Regions from separate parts of the Paenibacillus sp. Z3-2 genome, predicted to be linked through region 1. Evidence: riboswitches for the same ligand, from Rfam matches in the RefSeq annotation. Region 1 holds a riboswitch; the other holds the start of a gene.
The links. Region 1 has a riboswitch for glycine ahead of sdaAB (L-serine ammonia-lyase, iron-sulfur-dependent subunit beta). Riboswitches for the same ligand answer to the same signal wherever they lie in the genome.

Region 1 (8,331 bases):
GAGGAATGAAGCTGAAGTACTGGTTAATGCTTGCCTTCCTCATTGTAATGCTGCTGCCTGTCGTTGCTGGGTGGGCGCTGTACTCCCTGTATAACTATTACAATGATCAGCGTGCCGTAACGGAATATGTAGAGTTGTCCGGACAAATGGCCCCTATTGAAATGGCTTTATCTGACCCGGGACTGTACCGGCTACAATCACCTGATGCCTTCGCTGCACTCTCCGAATTGGAGAATGGTCGGGTGAACTTTGATCTGTATTTACCAACAGGGATTCGGGTGTATACATCGGGGGGGAGTACATGGTCTGCTGGAGCTTACACCGTTGGGGGTACGGAGCTGTATCGTAATTTGTACAACTTACAGATTCGTCATCGCACATTCTCACTGAAAAAACCCGTGTGGGAAAAAGGTGAGTTGGTTGGCATTTACGAAATCGTCATGCTGCGTGGAGATTGGCTGGAAGGCATATCCTTGCGGACAACCTGGGTCTTGGGTCTCGCTGCTGCTTTCTTTATCCTGTTATACGGTACAGTGCTGCGGCTTCTATCCCGAAAGCTCTTTCGGCCGATGAAATATCTCATAGAACGAATGGATGCTTTTGCACGGGGAGAGGCTGCTCCGGATGTGGTACCTGTTCGTCATGATGAAATGGGCACATTGCTCCAACAGTTTGATGCAATGCAAGACAAGATCAGACAAACTCAGGCTGATGTGGAAAGGGAGCAAAAAGAAAAAGAGCTCATGATTGCCTCGTTATCCCATGATCTGAAAACACCGTTGATGTCCATTAGTGCCTATACGGAAGTACTTAACGGTGATCGTCAACTGGAACGCCTTGAAAGGCAGGAATATCAGGATGTGCTGCTCGGGAATGTGGAGCGGATGAAACAGATGATTAGTGAACTTGAGATGTATACGGCGCTGGGTTCCAGTGAATCGGAGATGGCCATGGTTGAGGTGGAAGGTGAGGAGTTTTTCGATATGCTGCTTGGGAGCTATGAGGGACTTGCCGAGCGTGGGCAGATTGACGTGAAGATGGATGTCCGCACAGATCAACTGTACCGAGTTCATCCCGAACAACTGATGCGCCTGACAGATAATCTGATAAATAATGCACTACGCCACACAAGGACGAACGGTGTAATGGGACTAGGGGTTATTGCTTCAGATGGGGAGCTCCCAGAATGGATTATTCCCTCGCTTGGAGATGAATTGGATAACTACAGGGCGGGGGCAACATTGATCATAGTACAAAATGAAGGTCCTGCTATTCCTGAAGAACAGCTCATTCGTATCTTCGAACCCTATGTTCAACACCAGAATCAGGAGGAGAAGACGTATGCAGGTGGTTCGGGATTGGGATTGAGTATAGCCAAACGGGTTGCAATAAAGCACGGAGGGGATATGCGCATGTGGTCATACGAAGGATATGGAACGCTGGCAGCATGCCGATTGCCTGAACATGGAGAATGTAAACGCAGAGAGGATGGGTAAGATGATGAAAAAAGGATGGATGATGCTGGGTACTGCTTTGCTTGCAGGCGCCCTGCTTGGAGGTTGCGCGGAGAAGGATATGCTGGCTATGTCAGGAGACGATATGATCGAGAAGGTTGTCTCAGCAGAAACAGAACCTGCCTCATATTATGCGGAAGGTGTGATGAAGATATGGGCGGACGACAAGCTGACTAACACCATGCAAATTAAGGAATGGGTAGATGGTGAAACTGGACGAAAGCGCACGGAAACATCCGAGAATGGCAATGTCAGTTACGCAGTTAATAACGGAAAGGAGATCATCCTTTATGAAAAAGAAACAGGAGCAGCATATTCCATGGATGCATCATCCGTGTCACAACAGCCTAATCAAACCCAGAAACAAATATTGGTTGATCAACTAGAGCGGTTACGTACTACGCATAATGTGAATATGATGGGACAGGAGAAACTTCATGGACAGGACGTCATTCATATTGAATTGACACCAAAAGAAGAAGGCGCATTCTCCATATCTTCAGAGTATTGGGTAGACCCCAAAACGTGGATGATTGTCAAAGTAAACAGCGCGTATGGGGATGGAAAATCAGAAATGGTCTATGATCCGATTCAGTATGACCCTGAATTCACAAAGGATACTTTCGTAATTGACATCCCTAAGGAGGTCGATGTGAAGGACTTGAACGATATGATGCAGAATTCCGAAGTGACCCTGGAGGAAGCGGAAAAAGCGTTGGAACAGCCGTTCCTACAGGACATGAGTGGAGAATTCGAACGATCACGGATCGAAATGTCTACGTTGGGCGGTGAGCTGAGCAGAGATGAAGTAACCTTGTATTATGTACGTGACGACAAGGTAGAAGTCAGCCTGACGGTATTCAAGATGCCGGAAGAAAATGTGGACGATACACTTTTGCCGGATGAAGCCAAGATTAAGGTTCGTAACACCGAGGGTTCATATATGAAGAGCATTCGGAACATATCATGGAGTGAAAATGGCTTGCGGTACTCCGTCATGGGTGAAAACGAAGGATGGACGAAAGAGAAGCTTCAAGCTTGGATAAATGAATTGAAGCTGCCTAATCATTCCTAATGAGTGATAAAGATGATAATTATACGTCACTTTTATTGACATATAATGTGTAGCATATTAATCTGTAAGTATATGTACCAGATATGATTCAGATATGATCCAATTGAATAGAAGACATACGTTCGATGTGAGTTGAACGAGGAAGTGAATATAAGCGGATGATAACGAGCGGGAGAGACCTGGGTTAGCCGAGCAAAAGGGCTAGTGTTCAGGCACCGAAGGAGCAAGCTGCTGTGCACCCGGCGCAGTGGTTAATCTCTCAGGTAAATGTACCATCGTTGGACGCAACTCTGGAGAGTGCGCGAACTGCGCCACCCAAGGGGTATATGATCAGTTAGCCCGGTGACCTTGCCTGTAATCGCAGGGATTCACCTTGTCCTTGGACACTGCTGGTCATGAAACTCTCAGGTATCGAGGACAGAGAGAGGGCCTGAGGCCTTCTTCTGTCCTTTTTTTGATGTCATCATTCAGTAAAAAAAACATTGTGGAATGGGATCTGGATGGAAATGACGAATACAATTGGAGGGTTACAAGGTGCGATTTAAAGATGTTTTTTCAATTATTGGCCCGTCGATGACGGGGCCTTCAAGTTCACATACAGCTGGAGCGGCAAGGTTAGGGAGAATTGCTCGCCAGTGGCTCGGTTGTACGCCGGATCGGGCGCGACTGACGCTGTACGGTTCATTTGCAGATACGTATCAGGGTCACGGCACGGATCTGGCACTGATCGGCGGTCTGCTGGACTATGTCACAGACGATCCGCGTATCCCGGATGCAGAGCAATACGCAGAAGAAGCGGGCATGGAGGTTGAGTTTTATACAAGCGGCCTGCCTGCTCCGCATCCGAATACGGTCAAAATTGAGTTATGGCATGGAGAACGTACCTGCTCCTTGATCGGGGCTTCCATTGGTGGCGGCAGCGTATCGGTGCATGCGATGAATGATTTTCGTGTCCAGATCAGTGGTGAATTCCCTACACTTGTTCTGCGGCATGCTGACAAAGCAGGCGTACTTGCGTCAGTGACGTCTACGATCAGTTCATCGGGAGTTAACATCGGCTATATGCAGGTGGATCGGAAAGCTCGGGATGGTGAAGCGCTGACGGCAATGGAGATGGACGGCGTGCCTAATCCGGATATGTTGAAGCGTCTGCGTTCGCTCGACCATGTACTGGACATTCGTGTCATTGATTTGAAGAGAGGAGTTGATTCGGATGCGGTTTAAACATTTGCACGAACTGAATACGATCTGTACCGCGGAATCCAAAACCATTGCTCAACTGATGATTGAGGAGCAGGTCCAGGAAACGAATACGCTTGAAGCGAACGTGGTGCAGCAGATGTCGGACTATTATCAAGTGATGAAGGAAGCAGTACACAAGGGATTAACGGAAGATACCACATCACGGAGCGGGTTAACGGGTGGAGACGGCAAGAAAATGGCCGAGTATATTCGCAAAGGTGAGACTTGCTCTGGTGATGCTTCTGCACTTGCGATGGCGTATGCCCTGTGTGTATCCGAAGTGAATGCTTCCATGGGCCGCATCGTGGCAACACCAACAGCCGGTTCCTGCGGCATTATTCCTGGTGTGTTTATCAGTTCACAGGAGCGGTTTGGCTGGACGGACGAACACTTGGTTAACGGGTTGTTCTGTGCTGGGGCAATCGGTTATGTTATTGCGAACAATTCATTTATTTCCGGTGCCGAAGGTGGCTGTCAGGCGGAAGTGGGTTCTGCGATTGGTATGGCTGCGGGTGCCATGGTTGAACTGCGTGGAGGTACACCGGAGCAAGTCGTTCATGCTGTTGGCTTGGCGTTAAAAAATACACTGGGCCTCATCTGCGATCCAGTCGCAGGCCTCGTCGAAATTCCGTGCATCGTCCGTAACGGACTGGGTGCCGTCACAGCACTGGCTGCGGCCGATATGGCATTGGCCGGTGTGCGTAGTGCCATCCCGTCAGACGAAGTCATAGACGTCATGCTGGAAGTAGGCAGTGCGATGCCGAGCCGTCACCGGGAGACAGCCCAAGGCGGATTGGCTCAGACACCAACAGGCCGCAAAATGATGCAAAAGCTGGCCAAACCGAAAGCAAAACGTGCAGAGCCGGAAACACCTGATTCTCAGGTTTAATCTGACAACAGGCCGTGCCGAGAAAATAAGCTGTGACATGTGCATAACGGCTAATCCCAAAACAAGCGTCCGCAAACCTGAATCCAGGTCATGCAGGACGCTTGTTTTGGGATTAGGTGAAACTAGGATGTATTTCATAAATATGTTGACAGATGTATGTGTATTAAGATGATGATCTCTGACTCACAGCCGTACTCAGTACAGCATATCCATACGCAGGCAATTCAATGGCAAGCACGCCATCATCCTTGGCAGTACGATGGTTTCCGCCGAATAGCTCTGTCCATTCCCCGTCACCTGCTTCCAGTTCGACAATAGCTGTCTCCTCTGAACGATTGAACAAGATCAGGATGCGTTCCTCATCATCTTGCCGTTCGAGTACCAGTTGGCTGCCGTCGGGGCGAGCCTGCAGGAAACGAATGGTGCCTTCCGCACGCAGGGCAGGATGAGCATGACGTAGTGAGATCAGTTTCTGATAAAAGTCGAGCAACTCCCGGTCCTGCTTCGCTTCGTCCCATTCCATGCATTTCCGGCAACCCGGATCTTGTTCGCCGTCCATTCCAATCTCGTCTCCGTAATAGATGCACGGAGCACCCATGTAACTGAACTGGAATAACGCAGCCAGCTTCATCTTGCGCTGATCGCCCTCACACAGGGTGAGCAGACGCGGGGTATCGTGGCTGTCCAGCAAGTTGAATGCTACTTCGCTGGCCTGAAGCGGATAGCGGGATAACTGTCGACCGATGGAGTTGGCGAACTGTTCGGCATGCAGCGTATTTTTCACAAAAAAGGCATTCACGGCATCGGTAAACGGATAGTTCATGGAAGCATCGAACTGATCGCCCTGCAGCCAGGCAGAGGACTCATTCCAGACTTCACCCAGAATATAGGCTTCCGGATTAGCGGCCTTGACTACACGACGGAAATCACGCCAGAAGGCATCATCCACTTCATCCGCGACATCCAGCCGCCATCCGTCCGCACCCACTTCCTTGATCCAATACTCGGCAACCTCCAACAGATAGGCCTTAACCTCGGCATTCTCCGTATTCAGCTTCGGCATGTGCGCTTCGAATCCGAATGTCTCATACGTAGGAATGCCATCCTTCACATCCAGCGGGAATTCGTGTACATGGAACCAGTCCTTGTATTGGGATTGTTCTCCGTTCTTCTGCACATCGACGAATGGTGCAAAGGTCTTCCCGGAATGATTGAACACGGCGTCCAGCAATACACGAATCCCACGCGCATGGCATAGCTTAACCAGTCGTTTCACGGTATCTGCGTCACCGAAGTGGCGATCTACCCGCAGATAATCTTCTGTATCATATTTATGATTGGTCGTTGCCTCGAAGATGGGGGTGAAGTAGATCGCATTGATGCCGAGTTCACTGAGATAATCGAGATGGTCGATCACGCCCTGAAGATCACCACCGAAGAAATTAAACGGTGTTGGCTCGCCGCCCCAGGGTTCTACATTGTCCGGATTGATCTCAGGATTGCCGTTGGCAAATCGTTCGGGGAAAATCTGATAGAATACCGCATCCTTCACCCATTCAGGGGGTGTGAATACGGCCCCGGCATGAATGTAGGGGAATTGGAACATGCGACTTGGATCGTCCGGTTCTTCTTCCTGGAAGCCCGTCTCGGTCATCCAGATCTGTTCGTCTCCGTCTTGTAATAGAAAAGAGTACTTCAGCCGATGGTATGGAGGCTTCACTTCACCTTCGTAATAATCGAACATGGAGTCTGTCGTAAACTTGGTTAAAGGAACCAGGGCTTTGGTTTCATCCCACGCATATTTATCCCCGGTCAAGGCATGTACTTCGGTCAGATCATTCTTTTTGGAACGAAGACGCAGGCGGATTGTATCCTGATCGTAGGCATAGGCCCAGTTCCGCTTCGGTTGATGATAGATGGCTTCGAGCAGCATTTTAGTTCCCTCCCGTTATTTATAAACATGTTATGTACTTCGTGGACTGGTATGACATGACATCACGCAAGCTAATGATTAAGATATAATTAACCCAACTGGTGTAGAAAGGAAACGAATACGCGTATGAAAACCAAACTGTTATACATTGAAGATGACACGGAAATTGCAACATGGGTAAGAGCTGATCTGGAGGAGCGCGGTTATGAAGTGATCTGGCTCGGAAGTGGTGAAGGTGCAGCTGAAGCTGTTGTTGGCTGCTCATTGATCATTCTGGATGTCATGCTGCCAGGGCTGGATGGATTCACAGTCGGACAGCGACTCAAAAAGGAACATCCGGCTATTCCTATTGTCATGTTATCAGCCAGAACGTCTATTGACGATAAGCTCCATGGTCTTGATTTTGCCGATGACTATGTGACCAAGCCGTTTCACCCCGATGAACTGGCTGCCCGAATTGAAGTTCAGCTACGGAAAGCAGGAACTGTGATCTCATCCGATGCGGCTTTGAAGCTGGATCATCTCTCGATCTATGAGAAAGATAACCGGATCGTCAATGATGAGACGGGGGATGAGGTTGTTTTATCGGGCAAACAGTTCCATATCTTCACCTACCTGTTACGACATATGGGCATGATTCGAACCAAAGAGCAGATCTATGAAGCCGTATGGAACGAGCCATATCTGGATGGGGACAAGACCTTAATGGTACATATTCGACATCTGCGCGAGAAGCTGGAGCTTGATCCGGCTAATCCTGCTATTATTCAGACGGTCCGTGGTGTTGGATATCGTGTGAAGAAGCCATGATCCAGTGGTTCAGAGCAAGGAAGAGCAAGAAAGGAGAACAGCGCATGGATCATAATTATAAGCAAACCGGGCAGGGCAAACTTCGATTTGGTCGATCTTTAATGTCCCGATATATCATCCTGATCCTGGCGGCTATATTGTTTGTGCCTGTTGTCCTTCCAATCATATCCGTTATATATATTGTCGTAGTGAATAGTACGAACACGGACCGAGCGGCACCTTACGGTGACGTTACCCGGATCAGTAACCTTTGGTCGCGTGAATCCGAGAATCTGGATGGTGCTTCGGATGAAGAGATCAGGGCCCGATTGGAGCAATTACATGGTACGTATCCCAAATCTTCCATGTATCGTGTGAATTCTAGCGGCGAAACCGTCTTTATTCTTGGGGGTGAAGATGTAACGCTTCTGGAATCCACATCGCCGGATGGTCTGACAGACACGATATTGAGATGGTCACTGGATTCCGGGCAAACGACAGAGACTTATATTCCAGCCTTATGGAATGTGAACAATACGGTGCAATTCATGAAAGAAGCTTCCTTTCGCGATCCACTGACCGTCGTTGCATATATTGGCGGAGATGAGCAGGACAAAGGACAGGGATTCATGATCATTGAAGTGCCGCGGTCGCTTTTGCAAATGAAACAGAGTAACTGGCCGATGGAACTCTTGTATCTCGGTATCGTAATGACCATCATCTTTCTGATCTTCATTATCTTGTCGATTCTCTTCTTCGCACGTATTCGCAAAAGGCTTATTCGGTTGCAGACGGCAATGATGACCCCGGGTAAGGTAGGCATTCCACTTCCGGTTGACATTCGTCAGTCAGATGAGATTGGTCAGCTGGAGGATTCATTCAATCAGAT
Region 2 (8,331 bases), 2.1 Mb from region 1:
GACAATCTTCTTCACATCTGTTTTCACTGTAGAAAAAGCCATATCCGCAGCTCTGTCTGCTTCACGTTGGTTAGCCGTAATGCCAGCGTTTGGCACGGTTCCTTGACTCTTCATGTCTTTCATCCGACTGGATGCGGACTCCAGATCTTCGTCTTTTTGTTTACCCGTTTTCAGCAACAATGCTGCTACAAGGAAGGAAACAACCGCTGCTACAAGAACCCCAGCGAGCATTGGGAGGTATCCACCTCTTGGTGTTAAAAGGGAATAAGCGATAATACTACCCGGTGATGGTGCTGAGACAAGCCCTGCGCCTGTAAGCATGAATGTTAATGTTCCTGCAACACCGCCTGCAATTGCGGCAAGAATCAGAATCGGTCTCATCAGAATGTAAGGGAAGTAGATCTCATGAATTCCCCCGAAGAAATGAATGATAACGGCACCTGGTGCAGAAGATTTGGCCATTCCGCGTCCGAAGAAGCAATAAGCAAGCAAGATACCAAGTCCCGGACCCGGGTTGGATTCAAGCATGTATAATACGGATTGCCCTAATTCTCTCGCTTGATCTGTTGCAATGGGTGTAAGAATACCGTGGTTGATTGCATTGTTCAGGAACAATACTTTACCCGGTTCGATAATCAGGTTGACCAGCGGCAGCAAACCCAGATTCATTAAGCCTTGCACTCCGGCAGACAATACTTTGCTAATTGCTTCTACAGCAGGCCCGATGCCCAGTAGCGCAAATATGCCCAAGATTCCGCCAATAATACCGGCTGAAAAGTTGTTAACCAGCATTTCAAATCCGGCTCTAATTTTACCTTCGATCGATTTATCGAATTTTTTGATGATCCATGCTGCCAGAGGTCCAGCGATCATGGCCCCGAGGAACATCGGAATATCGCTACCCACGATGACCCCAATGGTCATAATGGCACCCACGACACCACCACGCTGACCATGCACCATCGTACCCCCGGTGTAACCGATCAACAGTGGCAGCAAATATTTGATCATCGGATCGACTAGCTGTGCAAGCGTCTCGTTAGGGTACCAGCCTGTTGGAATGAACAGAGCCGTAATTAATCCCCAGGCGATGAACGCTCCCATATTCGGCATGACCATACCACTCAGGAATCGGCCAAAACGCTGAACACCAACCCGTAGCCCACCTTTGGAATTGGACGATTGGTCCAAATTACTCATTGTATTATCCTCCTTGGATCAAGTGATTATGATTATGAAAGGGGTATCATTTCTCCCCTGCTGTAATCCTAAGCGAGAATGCTCTCCTGTTCAATGAAATGAAAGCGTACTTTCGTCATGAACAATGATGACAACATTAGGTTATGTAATCGTTTTTATCTATGCATAATGGCTGAACTCATTGGTACATAAGGCTTTTCTTGCCTATGACTTTTATCATTTCCAAAATCATTTTCTACCCTATAGCTTGATCTAATCAGACAATTTGCATCCACAATCTGCTTAAACAGTATTCACATCGTTCCTTGGAAAACACAAAAAAACCTGTGCAAGCATCAAGCTCACACAGGTCGCAATAACACGAAGCACATCTCATTTTTGTAATAACATATGTTAATAAGTACAAGTTCATTGATTCTATTCTTCGGTATGTTTGCGATACGCATCTGCATTCATCAATGTGGACAACGCTGCAGACAGATCTCCCTCAACACGAATCTCGATCATCCAGCCTTCCTCGTAAGGAGAGCTGTTTACCAGTTCAGGTGAGTCCTGCAACGAATCATTCACCGCAATGATTGAACCAGTGACTGGAGAAAACAAGTCCGACACCGTTTTGACCGATTCGATCGTTCCAATGCTGTCTTCTGCTTTTACATTGGATTCAAGGTCAGGCAATTCCACAAACACAATGTCACCCAGCTGATGCTGCGCGAACTCGGTAATGCCAATACGTACAGTATCCTCCCCTACGGTTTGCACCCATTCGTGCTCTTCACTGTACAGGAAATCACTTTTCAATTCGCTCATCGATATCCGCCTCGCTTTTCATTAATGAGTGCATGCGATCTTTGACCTTAACCTTTTTCCCAGAACATAGCGTATGATATTTATGAATCAAATGTCAAGATACCTTACAATTTATTTGCTGATCCCCTCCTCAAACCGTAACCTGAATACACTCTTTCTACATATACTGGTGAATATTAGAATAGTAAGCGTAGTCTTTTTAAATACACGAACAATTATATTAAAACTATACTAAATATTCGGTTTTTAATCACTTTCTATGATATCGTTCTTGACATCGATAGTGGATTCACGTTTTAATGAGAGGAGTAAACGTGTTTATTGGACTATGTTATACCCGCGGATGAATGTAAAGGGAGAGATTACCCGCGACACCCGACTCGGGATGTACATGAGGTAACGCCGAAGGAGTAAACCACCGATAAGCGGAGGTGAATCTCTCAGGCAAAAGGACTTTTACGGGACGCAACTCTGGAGAGCATCTATTCGCCCTGTGCGGGCGTTATGATCACCCAAGGGGAAACCTGCTGTACGACGCGGCGGGGTAACTCTCAGGTACAAGGGACAGAGCCTTAGAATACAGCGTGCTACTTGGCATGCCGGTTCTTTGGCCTGTCCTTTTCCTTTTTCCCAAAAAACGAAAAACAGGATTCAGATCGGCGCTGTCATAGCTGCCTTATCATACTTACCCACTAAAGGTCTCTAGATGAAAATTTAAAAATACCCTGGTTCATTGATCCACGATTGCATATTCGGCCGGCTGACGGCCCATGACGAGGTGATTTGATGTCCGATTTGCTTAGAACACCACTCTTCCCACTATATCAGCAATATGAAGGCGTACGGTGCATTGATTTTGGAGGCTGGGAGCTTCCGGTACAATTTAGCGGAATCCAGAAAGAACATGAAGCGGTACGCGAGCGCGCTGGACTGTTCGATGTATCCCATATGGGCGAATTCACAGTACAGGGTGAGCAGGCTGAAGCATTTTTGCAACAAATGATGACCAATGATGTGACCACGCTGGTTCCCGGTCAAGCCCAGTATACCCTGATGTGTTATCCGAATGGCGGTGTGGTGGATGATCTGCTCGTGTATAAGCTGGAAGATCAGCAGTATATGCTCGTGGTTAACGCCTCCAACATCGACAAGGATTGGGCATGGCTGCAAGAGCACTTGATCCCTGGTGTAAGCATGACCAACGATTCGGAGCAGACGGCGCTGCTCGCCCTGCAAGGTCCACTGGCTGTAGATATTATCGGAAAAGTTACAGATACGGATGTATCCACCATTGAACCATTTCGTTTTGTGCAGAATGCCGAAGTCTGTGGAGTAAAATTGCTGTTATCCCGTACTGGTTATACCGGTGAAGATGGATTTGAACTATATGTATCTGCGGACCAAGCCTCTGCGGTCTGGAATGGATTAATGCAGGCTGGAGAAGGTCACGGACTTGTACCAGCAGGTCTCGGTGCCCGGGATACGCTGCGCTTTGAAGCAAGGCTCCCTCTGTATGGACAGGAATTGTCGGCAACCATCTCTCCACTCGAAGCTGGCGTAGGTATGTTTGTGAAGCTGAACGCTGGACCCTTTATCGGACACGAAGCCTTGTTACAACAAAAAAATGACGGTCCCGCCCGCAAACTGGTCGGTATCGAAGTGCTGGAGCGTGGCATTCCCCGCCCCCACTATCCGATTTACGCCGAAGGCGTACAGATTGGCGAAGTGACGACAGGTACGCAATCACCTACATTGAAGCGTAATCTGGGGCTTGCCCTCATCGACAGCAAACATGCTGGACTCGGAACCCCGCTTGAGATTGAGATCCGCGGCAAGAAGCTGAAAGCCGTGGTCGTGAAGACCCCTTTTCATAAACGGATACGTACGTCAAAGACACCTACCCAAGGAGTTGATCAAGCATGAGCAAGCACCGTTACATTCCCATGACCGAGCAGGATCAGAGCGCCATGCTCGCAACCATCGGTGTGGATACACTGGATGATCTGTTTCAGGACATTCCGCAGGAGATTCGTTATCAGGGCGAGCTGCCCGTATCCTCCAAACTTGATGAATATGCGCTGACACGTCACATGTCCAAACAGGCTGGCGCCAACGCCAATTTCGAAACACATGCCAGCTTCCTCGGTGCAGGCATATACGATCATCATGTTCCTTCCGTCATCAATCATGTCATTTCCCGTTCCGAGTTCTACACTGCCTACACACCTTATCAGCCTGAGATCAGCCAAGGTGAACTACAGGCCATTTTCGAATTCCAGTCCTACATCTGTGAATTAACCGGTATGGCTGTAGCCAATGCCAGCATGTATGACGGTGCAACGGCCTTTGCGGAAGCAGGTAATCTGGTCGCAGCGGCAACTCGTCGCAAACAGCTCATCGTATCCCGTACCGTTCATCCGGAAGCACGTCAGGTATTGCAGGCGTATGCGCACGGATTGAGTTTGGAGATTGTCGAGATTGGCTATAAGGATGGCGTCACTGACTGGGATGCCCTGCAAGCCGCCATCTCAGACGATACCGCTGCTGTCATGATCCAGAGTCCGAACTTCTTCGGTGCCGTGGAAAATGTGAAGCAAGCCGCTGACCTCGTGCATGCGCACAAGGGTCTGCTCGTCGTAAGTGCTAACCCGCTATCGCTGGGTCTGCTGGAAGCTCCAGGCAAGCTGGGTGCTGACATCGTAGTAGGCGATGCGCAGCCCCTCGGTATCGCCGCTTCACTTGGCGGCCCGACATGCGGATATTTCGCCGTATCCCAGCCTCATATGCGCCGAATTCCTGGCCGAATTGTAGGCCAGACCACAGATCGCAACGGCAAGCGCGGTTTTGTACTTACACTGCAAGCACGTGAACAGCATATCCGCCGCGAAAAGGCGACATCTAATATTTGTTCCAACCAGGCTTTGCTTGCACTCAGCGCATCAGTCTATATGTCTATCATGGGGAAACAAGGAATGATCGATGTAGCCGATCTGAATCTGCAAAAGAGTCATTACACCCTGAATACATTAACTGCGGTTCCTGGAGTTAGCCTGACGTTTAATGCACCAACATTCAATGAGTTTGTGATTAAGCTTCCTGAAGGAACAGACGTGGATGCACTTCAGCTGAAACTGCTAGATGAGGGTTTCATTGGTGGCTACGAACTCGGACGTAATTATCCGGAGCTTGCCGGACATATGCTGATTGCTGTTACCGAACGACGCAGTAAGGAAGAGATTGACGAATTCGCACGAGCATTGGAGGGATCGCTGTGACTCAGGAAACGACGACAACACCGGCACAAGGACAATCGGAAACGGGTACCTCTGTCTCCACTTCAGCTCAATCTGTGACAGAAAAATTCAACGCACAAACCTTATCCCCTGCATCGGAGCAAGCATTGATCTTTGAACTCAGCAGCCCTGGACGTGTCGCTTATTCCCTGCCAGAATGTGACGTTCCTCGTCAAGCTGTCGATGCGTTGATTCCCCGGGAAATGCTCCGTTCAGAAGCAGCGGCACTGCCGGAAGTGTTCGAGGTAGATGTTATTCGACACTATACTGCTCTGTCCCGCCGCAACTTCGGCGTAGATAACGGATTCTATCCACTGGGCTCTTGTACGATGAAATACAATCCAAAGATTAATGAGGATGTTGCACGTTATAATGGTTTCGCCAAAATTCATCCGTACCAGCATGAATCCAGCATTCAAGGTGCACTTGAACTGTTATATACGTTGCAAAACGACCTTGCAGGTCTGACAGGTATGGATGCGGTGACCCTGCAACCCGCCGCGGGTGCCCATGGAGAATGGACGGGACTTATGATGATTCGTGCCTACCACGAAGGTCGTGGCGAACAACGTACCAAAGTCATCGTGCCCGATTCTTCGCATGGTACCAACCCGGCAAGTGCAACCGTTGCAGGATTTGATACTGTAACGATTCCATCCCGGGCAGACGGACTGGTTGATCTGGACGCACTCCGTGCAGCCGTCGGTTCGGATACGGCAGCATTGATGCTGACAAACCCGAATACACTTGGTTTGTTCGAGAAAGACATTCAGGAGATTGCATCCATCGTACACCAGGCTGGTGGCTTACTGTACTACGATGGCGCGAACTCCAATGCCATTATGGGCATTACCCGTCCGGGTGATATGGGCTTTGACGTGGTGCATCTGAACTTGCACAAAACGATGAGTACGCCTCATGGCGGTGGTGGACCTGGCGCCGGACCAGTCGGCGTGAAGAGCCGTCTGGTTCCGTTCCTGCCTAAGCCGATGGTGATCAAAAATGATGACGGTATGTATGCATTCGATCGTGAAGGCGATCAATCCATTGGCCGGGTGAAAGCCTACTACGGTAACTTCGGTATTTTGGTACGTGCCTATGCCTACATTCGCACCTATGGACCGGAAGGCTTACGCCGTGTTTCTGAATGCGCGGTACTGAATGCCAACTATATGATGGCCCGCCTCACCCCTTACTACGAGATTCCATATCCAGGCGTATGTAAACATGAATTCGTCATGTCTGGACGGGGACTGAAGCAGTATGGTGTGCGTACACTGGATGTTGCCAAACGATTGCTTGATTTTGGATATCATCCACCAACCGTGTACTTCCCGCTTAACGTCGAAGAATGCATTATGATCGAGCCGACAGAAACCGAAAGTAAAGAAACGTTGGATGGATTCATTGATACGATGATACGGATTGCCAAAGAAGCAGAAGAGACACCAGAACTGGTACTGAACGCACCTTATGGCACACCGGTTACTCGACTCGATGAGACTACCGCAGCCCGTAAACCTGTACTGAACTGCGCTTGCAGTTAAACTAAGTGAGTTTCTAATCCATGCTCTTGCTGATGTTAACTACACCAGTAAGAGCATTTTTTGGCTATACATTACAGGCTCTCTCTCCTCGTACTCCCCTTTATTTCCTATACATTCGCCCAACAAAAAAAGCCGATATCCACATGATTCGCGGATACCGGCAAAATCGCTGCATGAACGCAGCTCATTATCGGAAAAAGAAAAACCTCAAATCCGGAGGATACCCCGGCAAAATTACGCTTGAATGCTTTGAACCAATTCAACGACTTGTTCAGCCGTTTGCATATCCAAAGCTTTGGTAGCCAGTTCCTGCATATCCGCACGGGACAGCTTGGTGATCTGACTACGAGCTGGCAGAATGGATGTTGCGCTCATGCTGAACTCATCCAATCCAAGACCGAGCAGCAATGGAATTGCAGTTTCGTCTCCTGCCATCTCACCACACATGCCAACCCATTTGCCTTCACGATGCGCTGCATCGATAACCATTTTAACCAAACGCAAAATGGCCGGGTTATACGGTTGGTACAGATAAGCCACTCGTTCGTTCATACGATCAGCAGCCATGGTGTATTGAATCAGATCGTTCGTTCCGATACTGAAGAAATCCACTTCTTTGGCAAATTGATCCGCCAGAACTGCAGTCGAAGGAATTTCGACCATGATTCCGAGTTGAATGCTGTCAGAAACAGCAATACCTTCAGCAACCAGCTTCTCTTTCTCTTCGAGCAAGACAGCTTTTGCTTCACGGAATTCACCCAGTGTTGCGATCATTGGGAACATCACACGCAGGTTGCCATGTACGCTTGCACGCAGCAATGCACGCAATTGTGTACGGAAGATATCCAGACGGTCCAAACACAGACGAACTGCGCGGAAGCCGAGGAATGGATTCATTTCTTTTGGCAGATCCAGGTATGGAAGCTCTTTGTCTCCACCGATGTCGAGTGTACGAACAACGACAGGTTTACCTTCCATTTTTTCCAGTACCGCTTTGTAAGCATTATACTGAATGTCTTCGGAAGGAAGCTTGTCTCTGCCCATGTACAGGAACTCGGTACGGTACAGGCCTACAGCCTCGCCGCCGTTCTCCAGAACACCCGTTACATCATTCGGTGTACCGATGTTGGCTGCAAGTTCAACATGAACGTTGTCTACCGTTACCGTTGGCTCATCACGAAGTTTTCTCCACTCTGCACGTTGTGCATCATACTGTTCCTGTTTGGCACGGTATTCAGCAATAACGTCATCTGTAGGGTTAACCAGTACGTGACCATCCAGACCGTCAACAATAATCATATCGCCTTGTTTCGCTTGAGCCAAGATGTCCTTGGTTCCAACGACAGCCGGAATCTCAAGAGAGCGAGCCATAATCGCCGAGTGAGAAGTACGACCACCAATGTTGGTTGCAAAACCTTTAACAAATTGACGGTTCAGTTGTGCCGTATCCGAAGGCGTCAGATCCTCCGCAAGCACGATCA

Region 2: it holds a riboswitch for glycine, as region 1 does, so the genes downstream of both, gcvT (glycine cleavage system aminomethyltransferase GcvT) here and sdaAB (L-serine ammonia-lyase, iron-sulfur-dependent subunit beta) in region 1, are expected to answer to the same signal.

What each region holds. Positions count from the first base shown of each region.
Region 1 covers NZ_CP096397.1:475,581-483,911, forward strand. The annotation lists gene M1D71_RS02345 (response regulator transcription factor) at 1-9, shown strand, start outside; gene M1D71_RS02350 (ATP-binding protein) at 6-1,496, shown strand; gene M1D71_RS02355 (LolA family protein) at 1,498-2,589, shown strand; glycine riboswitch at 2,749-2,873, shown strand; glycine riboswitch at 2,878-3,012, shown strand; gene sdaAB (L-serine ammonia-lyase, iron-sulfur-dependent subunit beta) at 3,124-3,813, shown strand; gene sdaAA (L-serine ammonia-lyase, iron-sulfur-dependent, subunit alpha) at 3,803-4,720, shown strand; gene M1D71_RS02370 (alpha-glycosidase) at 4,884-6,653, opposite strand; gene M1D71_RS02375 (response regulator transcription factor) at 6,780-7,463, shown strand; gene M1D71_RS02380 (HAMP domain-containing sensor histidine kinase) at 7,508-8,331, shown strand, end outside.
Region 2 covers NZ_CP096397.1:5,019,966-5,028,296, forward strand. The annotation lists gene M1D71_RS22460 (PTS mannitol transporter subunit IICB) at 1-1,200, opposite strand, end outside; gene gcvH (glycine cleavage system protein GcvH) at 1,618-2,010, opposite strand; glycine riboswitch at 2,354-2,476, shown strand; glycine riboswitch at 2,480-2,580, shown strand; gene gcvT (glycine cleavage system aminomethyltransferase GcvT) at 2,797-3,933, shown strand; gene gcvPA (aminomethyl-transferring glycine dehydrogenase subunit GcvPA) at 3,930-5,285, shown strand; gene gcvPB (aminomethyl-transferring glycine dehydrogenase subunit GcvPB) at 5,360-6,850, shown strand; gene ptsP (phosphoenolpyruvate--protein phosphotransferase) at 7,085-8,331, opposite strand, start outside.